DNA from 4 places in the Paenibacillus chartarius genome. Region 2 is predicted to be linked to each of the others. Evidence: riboswitches for the same ligand, from Rfam matches in the RefSeq annotation. Region 2 holds a riboswitch; each other region holds the start of a gene.
The links. A riboswitch is a leader RNA that binds a small molecule or an ion and turns the genes downstream of it on or off. The one in region 2 is predicted to bind cyclic di-GMP.
Positions count from the first base shown of each region.

Region 1: linked by a shared signal. The riboswitch ahead of ACFFK0_RS19405 (HAMP domain-containing methyl-accepting chemotaxis protein) and the one ahead of ACFFK0_RS15395 (alpha/beta hydrolase) in region 2 are both predicted to bind cyclic di-GMP.
Region 3: linked by a shared signal. The riboswitch ahead of ACFFK0_RS07250 (methyl-accepting chemotaxis protein) and the one ahead of ACFFK0_RS15395 (alpha/beta hydrolase) in region 2 are both predicted to bind cyclic di-GMP.
Region 4: linked by a shared signal. The riboswitch ahead of ACFFK0_RS10365 (response regulator) and the one ahead of ACFFK0_RS15395 (alpha/beta hydrolase) in region 2 are both predicted to bind cyclic di-GMP.

Region 1 covers NZ_JBHLWN010000076.1:50,522-52,724, forward strand. The annotation lists gene ACFFK0_RS19405 (HAMP domain-containing methyl-accepting chemotaxis protein) at 1-1,167, opposite strand, end outside; cyclic di-GMP riboswitch class I at 1,220-1,319, opposite strand; gene ACFFK0_RS19410 (extracellular solute-binding protein) at 1,546-2,203, opposite strand, start outside.
Region 2 covers NZ_JBHLWN010000063.1:13,131-15,333, forward strand. The annotation lists cyclic di-GMP riboswitch class I at 547-636, shown strand; gene ACFFK0_RS15395 (alpha/beta hydrolase) at 929-1,900, shown strand; gene ACFFK0_RS15400 (sensor histidine kinase) at 1,918-2,203, shown strand, end outside.
Region 3 covers NZ_JBHLWN010000027.1:129,718-131,920, forward strand. The annotation lists gene ACFFK0_RS07250 (methyl-accepting chemotaxis protein) at 1-1,066, opposite strand, end outside; cyclic di-GMP riboswitch class I at 1,162-1,244, opposite strand; gene ACFFK0_RS07255 (multidrug effflux MFS transporter) at 1,460-2,203, shown strand, end outside.
Region 4 covers NZ_JBHLWN010000039.1:3,922-6,124, reverse strand. The annotation lists gene ACFFK0_RS10370 (hypothetical protein) at 1-206, opposite strand, end outside; gene ACFFK0_RS10365 (response regulator) at 426-1,142, opposite strand; cyclic di-GMP riboswitch class I at 1,229-1,314, opposite strand; gene ACFFK0_RS10360 (S-layer homology domain-containing protein) at 1,819-2,076, opposite strand; gene ACFFK0_RS10355 (S-layer homology domain-containing protein) at 2,099-2,203, opposite strand, start outside.

The DNA.
Region 1 (2,203 bases), on a different contig from region 2:
CTTGGCGGTAACGACCGCTTCTTTCGTATTTTGCTGAATCGCTTTGATCAAGCCGGCGATTTCTTTCGTAGCGGTGCTGCTGCGCTCGGCCAGCTTGCGCACCTCGTCGGCGACAACGGCGAAGCCCTTGCCTGCGGAGCCTGCGCGAGCGGCTTCCAGTGCGGCGTTCAGCGCCAGCAAATTGGTCTGATCCGCAATCTCGTCGATCACTTCAATAATGTCGCCGATCTTCTCGGAACGGACGGCGAGCTCTTCAATTTTTAACGAGATGTCTTTCATGCCCGTAATGGTTTGCTGAATGATTTGGTTGCCGTTCTCGGCGAGATCTACAACCTGCTCCGCCGCATAGCTCGCCTTTTCCGAGTTTTCGGCTACGCTCTGGACGGCAGCTGTCATTTCGTTGACCATCGCATTGGACGTTTCGGCGGCTCGCGCCTGCGTCTGGCTGCCTGCGGCAATCTCTTCATTGCTGGCCATAATTTCCTGCGAGCTGGAGAAGACATGCTGGGTCAGCTGATTGATCTTCTTCACCAAACCGCTTGTGGATACGTAGACGATAATGCAGGCGGCCAAGCCTAACAATAGCGCGATACCGGACATAATCGAGACGAGGACGATATTCGTTTGCACATCCTGCTCACCTTTGGCGACCGTGTTATCGGACATATCGTTCAAGTTCACAACCATCTGTTCCGACAGATCAGTAGCGGTGTTGATAAACTTTCTACCGTCAATCGCTATTAATTTCGCCTTTTCTACATCCGTTTTTCCTGTCACTTGAATTTGATCGAGAAGGGGCATATAGTTTTTCACATTGGCTTGAATGTCGCGAAGGATCGCTTTATTTTTTTCCGTTTCCAACGTATTCATCAGACCGTCGATCGATTGATTCACTCTCTTGGAGGCGTCTTTCGACTGGGTCATCAGCGATTCGTCGGAAAACAGCAAATACCCCCGCATGCCATTTAAGATCTGCCTTAAATCCGAATTCATCTGCTGAACCTTCAGCTGATTGGCAAGCGTAACGTCGACCGTATTCTTGAATTGCTTCTGCATGGCGATCATTTTGAACAGCGAGAAGGAAGATATGCCGATCAATAAAATCAATACCCCGATAAAACCAATTGCAATTTGCTTGCGGATGCTCATGTTACGTAACAGATTCATATGTACGTTCTCTCCTTTTTCCCCTTGTGGATTCCCTGTCAATCCATCCTTTTACGGCAACCCGGCTGCCGTAGCTTCCGCGTTTGTTCGCTAGAAGCCTTAGGCCCGCAGCTTTGCGCCCCCACCTTTCAACGGGTTTGCCTTTATGGAGATGGTTGATTTCTCCGCATAATTCGACATTATTTATCTAATTATGTCGATACAAGTCGTTTCTAGTATGATAATTCTCTTTGGAAATAGACCGATTCCTTCTTAAAAAGTGATATCGCTCGTGAAATTATGAATGTTCAGTTTCATTTCTGAAAATGAAAAAGGCTTTGTCTCACTCTGAAGTGAAACAAAACCTCTTTATCATCGATTTCCTTAAGCGGTTGCGTCCTACTTCTTCAGCTTCTGATAGGCCGCTTTATATTCCGCTATCAGCTTGTCGCCGCCCGCTTTTTTCCACTTGTTGATTTCCTCCTGCCAGCCGGCTTCGTCGATCTTGCCCATAATAAATTTCGTTTGCGCGTCCATCATCATCTGATCGAGCTCCGAGCCCCGCTCCGAATACGTCATCGACTTCAGCGTGAGCGCCGGGTTGGGGACGATATACTTGATGCCGTCCGACTCCATCTTCGTCCCTTTCTCCCCGATCGGCACGTCCTTGAGCGGCTTCACATTGTAGCCTTCGAGCACGGTGAGATTATCCCGGTACGGCTTCACTTCACGCTGGAACATATTGAAGCCGTCGCCGATAAACTCCGTCTTGCCGTCGGCCGTATTGGCGAAGTGCGTTCCTTCGATGCCGCGGAGCAGCAGCGTGGACATCTCCGGATCCATCAGCTTATCGAGGAAGCCGAGCACCCGCTTCATCTCCTCCTCCGTCTTCACCGCCGATTTCGGAATAACGAGGAAGCCGTTGTTACCGTTCTCCGATGCGATGCGAATCCCTTTCGGCCCTTCGAAGCTGGCTACGTCGACGACCGCTTTCGGATTCGTCTTGTTCAGACGGTCCTGCTGGCTCTTGCCGTTCGTCGCGACACCGAACCGGATG
Region 2 (2,203 bases):
CCGTAATCACGAACAATGAGTCTGCTGCGAGCGTAAGCAATGTTACTGTCAGCAACGCGTTCTTCACATTTCGGATCTCGTCCCGCACTTCCTGTAAGGTCACTTTCCCATTTTTACACGCTTTTTTGATTTGCCGGACGTGGATGAAACCGGACAGAAGACAAATCGCATAAAGTTCAAGAAATAGTAGCGCCTTGTTCAACAAGAAAGTGGACAAAGGCATATCCGACAAATAGTACAAATCTCCTATCAGCATACAAGCCTCCTTTCCCAGATGTTTGGAAATCGCAATTATAGTGAGATGTGACTATCGAAGTCAACGAAAGGAAGCCGATCATTATTACCTGAAAACAACGAGGTTGCCTTTATTAGAAGAGTTGCCTTCATGTTGCGCTTGCCGTGCAGGCACCGAATGAAACAAAGTAGGATTTCAGTTATGGACATGGAATTTTAGTCCCGGGATAATAGGCATAGATTTCATTCCGAAATATTTGAATTTTTGGAACATATATGATAGAATCGTCCTATACAATCATGTCGATCAACCAGGAAAAAAGGCAAACCTGCTCGAAAGACAGGGACGCAAAGCCACGGATCTAATGCATGAAAGCATGCGATGACCGCCGGGTTACCCTATCGACAGCAACGGGACACTGCCGCCGTAGGGTAGTGTCTTTTTGCATTCGCAAAAGGAGGCGGACATCATCATACTAGGGAGGTGGGATGGAATACACAACTCATAACGGCGCCCGTTCGACATCTGCCGTCAATTAATTGACCGATGACAGCATTTTTTTTCCGCTTTTTCGATTATTATCGATATGACGAGGGCTTCAAAGCCGGTTTTGCGTAGAATGATATGGTTATCAATCGTATTGAGGTGCAATTCCACATCGAAAGGGAGTGCCGGATTATGATTTCATTTTGGATGCCGTTGCTGGATCGTTATTTGTTGCATCAGCTTCACCGGAAAAGGAGCAGGGATTCGCAATATGCGTATGACTTCATGTCACCTATTTCTGTCGATATCGCTGGACTGCAAGCAAATTATGCGACGCCTGAGGTGCCGCACATTCATTGGACGCGTTCGGATGAACGCGGGAATTACGAATGGGGCCGATATGCATTCGACAGCGAAATATCGTCCGGCCACCGGAACAACGATGTGGCTTCCGGTAGGTATTATGCCGGTCGAACGAAGGAAGCGAAGGAGCATGTAATATTTGTGCATGGCTGGCGAATGGACGGGCTGGACCGCATCAAAGAGTTGTTTTTGCCCGGATTTATGAATCGTGGGGCGGACATGTACTTTTTTACGCTCCCGTATCATTTCGAGCGGTCGCCCGAGGAAGCGCTTTACGGCGGTGAATATATGGTCAGCGCCAACATCGATCGCACGCTGCTGGCAGTTAAGCAAGCGGTTTCGGATTTGCGGGCGCTGATTCGCTGGATCAAAGAGCGGAAAGGCGGACGTGTCATTCTGATCGGAATCAGTTTGGGGGGATTTGTAACGAATTTGACCGGAGTAATCGAGGAGCGGATCGATCTGCTCATTTCGGTTATGTATGCGAATCGGCTGGCCTATTCCGTATGGAAGACGATACCGGGGAAATATATCCGTGAGGATTTGGAGCGGCACGGTTTTACATACGAGCAATTGGAATCGTGCTGGGCGATCACGGATCCAAGCCGGTTTGAGCCAGTTATTCCAAAAGATCGTATTCTGCTTCTGTCAGGCCGTTATGACCGGTATGTGCTGGAAGAAGATGCGGCCCGCCTTTGGGAATCGTGGGACAAACCCAAAAGAATCGTGTACGCTAGCGGTCATGCGGGCATCGTTCTGAAGAGAAGGCAAATCGCCGAAGATGTGCTGTCGTTTGTGTCCTCCCGATTGTCCTAGCAAGGGAGGGAGTCGGAATGGTTATATTATTTCTTTTGCTTTGGATTCTGGCCACCATCCTGGTAACGACCAATCCGACAAGTGAAGCGACCCGATGGGGCGGCGCCGTCGCTTTTTTCTCCGGATTTGGAGGTTTGGCCGATGTGATGGACGAGTCGGTCAGTCCGTTCCTGCGTGAATGGTTGTCGGAGGACCATGCGATGATTGGGATGGCACAAGGTGCGGTGGGCGTTTTTTCCTCCTTGTCGCATTACATTTCGCCTTATGTGCTGCTCATGTTCAGCTTTCGCTGCACGGGTGTCT
Region 3 (2,203 bases), on a different contig from region 2:
CATCTTCGTTCTTCACGTTCACATCGCTAACGGTCAAATCTCCGGATGCCAGAACGCCTGCTGACTTTGTCACCTTCATAATCGGGCTAATGAACACTCTATTTATCCAATACATTAACAAGAATGCTACAATAGCCGTTACAATAACCATTCCTATCGTAGTCCAAAAAACGGTTCTCGTTAGCTTATCCAGCTCCGCATCATACAGAACCCCATAGATCTTCCAACCCGTCTCCTGGTTGGTTGTCCACCGTACATTTGCAGGACCGGCATCAAGCTTGACATGTATGCTTCCGGACGGTTGGGAAAAGGAATCCTTGAATACAGAGTCCGAGAGATCTGTGCCTGCAGCTATGCCCGGATGAGTAAGAACCTTATTGGTTTTGTCAACGATAAAGACATACCCCTCGGTTCCAATCTTCTGTGTATTTACCGTATCGGTTAAATACTTCTTCAACGATAAATTCACAACAGCCATTGCGTCGCCATTCTCTGTAGTGCGGGCGATCGATACAACCGTATTCTTGCTGGCTGCCGATACGTAAGGGTCCGAAATAATGACTTTACCCTTATTTTCCATTGCCGCTTTATACCACACTCTAGTCCTGGCATCGAAGTCATTGGCTAACGGGCTCGGAGGCTCCATAGCGAAGGCCCCATCCACTCTAGCGAACCCGATAACCTCCGTGTCATCCCCATGGGACGCCTTGAAAGTCTTCAAGATCTTGGTTATTTGGTCGTTGGTAGATAAGTTGGTTGCGGGATCCTTGGTCATTTTGACATATGTACTGGCCTCGAAGGTCTTCGACAATATTTCGACATCTTTCTCGACAGGGATGACTACCCTATCAACAATACTGTTTGCGGTGGCGACCTCTTTGTGGGATTGTACCGTCAACTCGTCCTTTAACGCTTTGGCTGAAGACTGATAGGTCACTGTACCGACCAGTGCGCTTGGAACTAAACCCAAAGTGAGAAAGAGCAGGAAAAACTTCTGCGATATGCCGAAACGCCTTGTTTCACCATGTTTGCTTGTGCGTTTAGGCCCAATGACTACGTTATTCATGTAAACCTCCGTGTTTAAAAATCATTCGTTTCCTTCCTCATCTGTTAAAAATAGACACAAAAAAAGACCCTTGGAAAAAGGGTCTTTGAACCCCTTTTGGTAGCCCGGCTGTCATAGCTTGCGCCTTAGACCCGTAGCTTTGCGTCCTTATCTTTCGATGAGTTTGCCATTATCATTAGGAATTTGCTTATTTTAGTTGTGTAGGTATTCAAGCACAGGACTTAGGATATATGATATTCAATTTTTTGTCAATCATGAAGCAATTTGTCGAATTATTTCGAATTTAACGGATTCGATTTTGACAAAAGCTTCGCGGTTTTTTCCATTCCGTAACCGAGTTTTGCATGATACTATCTTTATTATGCCCATTTGCAGCATAGGAGGTTTAAATAGATGAATACCAATACGACAAAAATCCCGGTTCGGTTTGCCCTAATGTTAGCGGCTTTCTCAACATTATGGCCCCTAAGCTTTGACATGTATCTTCCGGCTTTTCCAGAAATGATGAGGTTCTTTCATACAGACGCTTCCACGATTCAGGCGAGCTTAACTTCGTGCCTGATAGGGTTAGCCTTGGGACAGATTGTAATGGGGTCATTAAGCGATGTTTACGGAAGACGCAGGCCATTGATGATTGCTATGACGCTCTATATCTTAGCCTCGATCGGCTGTGCTTTTGCACCGAATATGTTGATCTTCATTGCTTTCCGGTTTATCCAAGGATTTGCCGTAGCAGCCGGGACGGTTTCGAACGCCATCGTCCGCGATTCGTTCAGCGGGGTTGAATTGACGAAGTTTTATTCTCTCCTTGCGATGATTGGCAATGTCGCTCCCTTGCTTGCACCGATTGCAGGGAGCGTCGTCATCTCTTTCGCCCCTTGGAAGGGGTTGTTTCTCCTGCTGGCGCTTCAGGGTATTTTTTTATTCATCGTAGCAAAGTGGGGACTCAAGGAAACCTTGCCTGCAGAACGGCGTGTTTCCGGTAACTTTATGGTCATTTTGAGAAACTTCAAAGCCTTGCTGCAGGACCGAATGTTTATGGGGTATGCCCTTACTCAAGGATTTTTGTTCACGGGCATCTTTGCCTACATTTCCGGGACATCCTTTATCTATCAGAACATTTACGGGGTGTCGCCT
Region 4 (2,203 bases), on a different contig from region 2:
AGCTCCGATTGCAGATACTTGAGTCTCGCCTTCCAGTCCTTATAGGACTTCAACCAAGTTTCTACTTTCTCGTAGGGGATAGGTTTTAGAGTAGCGTCATCACTAGTCCCTCCTTGTTGTGAATTGTTTCTCAACGATTTACGCCAGCTTGAATGGTCAATCGACATCGTTGTACATGTTTCACGCTCCATTTTCACCGTCATCATTCCTTTCCTGCGAAATCGAAGAAGTTAAAGTGGTACCATTTTCACAACTTCGATCCTCTTTTTGTCTTTCACCTCCGGTAAGAACCTCCTAGTAATATCCATCTGTTTCCACCATTGTACCTATAAAACGAGCAAAAATGGAGGGTGATCTTTCCGTCACGCCATTCATTCAATAAAATGTCGAACGAGAACGAAACGCCTCGAAACGAGGGCGAAGCGCTAACTTGTGATATGATCTTGCTGAACGTACAAGCCTCTGCGTTTTGCTTTTTCCGCTGCATCATGAATGGAACGCGCGTTGAATTTTCGAATAATGTTACGGACATGCGTCTTCATTGTGTTAGATGTGATGCCTAGCAACTCTCGGATTATCGGCTGTTTATAGCCCCAACCGATCAACTGCAAGATTTCTTTTTCAGTAGTCGTCAGCATTCGATGCAGTTCTTTTCGCTTAACAAGCCCAATTTCATTACGGATAATGGATGCCACATCGGAATGAAGAGAAGATTGCCCACGATAGGCTTCCCTGACTGCATTTATGACATCTGCGTAGTTGATCTTGGTAATATAATTGAGTGCGCCGGATAGTATCGCATCCACTATGACTTCAGGCTCATCGAGCAAAGACAAGATAATGATAGGTAACGGTTTGAGCTTCATAACTTCGTCAATTGTATCGAATCCTTCCTGTTGGGATGAATTTAATGCAAGATCAAGAATTATCACGTCTAAATCTAATTGCACACTGGCTCGAACGGCCGATTCCTTGTTTGCTGCAATATGAAATATATTCATATCCGGCTCTGTATCGATTAGCGACACAATCCGTTGTTGCCAAACGGGGTCACTATCCACTAGCAGTACTTGTATTTTTCCTTCTTTCCAATTCATGATTTCTTTGGCTTCTATGGTGGTATAACTTGCACGCTCTTCCATCGATCATCACCCCGTTTTCATTCTGGAATAACAACAAAAGACACGTACCCTCGGGTGGACGTGCCTTGTTCTGACAGCATATTGGAAAGGGTAACCCGGCGATCATTGCACGTATGCAGAAGACCCGTGGCTTTGCGTCCCAGTCTTTCGATCTGGTTTGCCGTTTTCCTATCATTTATTAAATGATTTATGCGTCATTCACATGGTAGCCCCATGCTCTTCGTTGTAATTTCTCAAAACCTCGTATTCATAATATTCTTCTCCATTCCGAACGTGTTGTCAAATGCTGACTAGCCACGGCCAACTTCAATGATATGTAAAATCAATTATGTCTACATAATATACCTAACCGGACTTGAGCTTTTTCCCTAAAATCTGAAGGTAACTTACAATCAAACATTCATATGTAAAAATGACAACATCTTCAACACGCTTGGAGTCGTTACTCGAAGTGATGCTTTCGGCGACGCAGAACAAGGAAGTAACCACAACGAGTACTCGAAATAACCGTTGTTTCAATCGCCTTTCTCTCATAAATCCCGCTCAATTCCTCCAAAAGGCAAGAACCCCTTTTTTCCATAATAAAGGGTTATCCCGATCATGCCTCTTACTGACATGAACAGGATAACCCTAGTTTAGGAACCACGAACTATATCAGATCAGACTTTTGAAGCAGTCACTCAACCATTACCGCAACCTCGGCTCTGGTGATGAAATCCTTCGGCGCAAGCGCAGTACCGCTTCTTCCTAATACGATACCGGCCTGCAAGCAGTCGGCAATGCTGTTTACCGCCCATCCGGATGCCTCATGTGCATCTCTATACGTTCGAAGGACAATGTCAGCCGCTTGAACGGGGAGCTTAGCTTTCAGCTTGGTAATCGTCATCGCTCTGGAGAGAATGACCATCGCCTGTTCGCGGGGTGATTTTGTCATTCGGCCGAAACGTGCCGTCTTCTTATCCGCCAATCAAGTAGTACGCATAAGCGGTGCGAACTGCGCTGCTGTACCAGGCCGATTCCTTCACATCCGGGAAGACGCTCGGTCCGCTCTCCAACTTGAG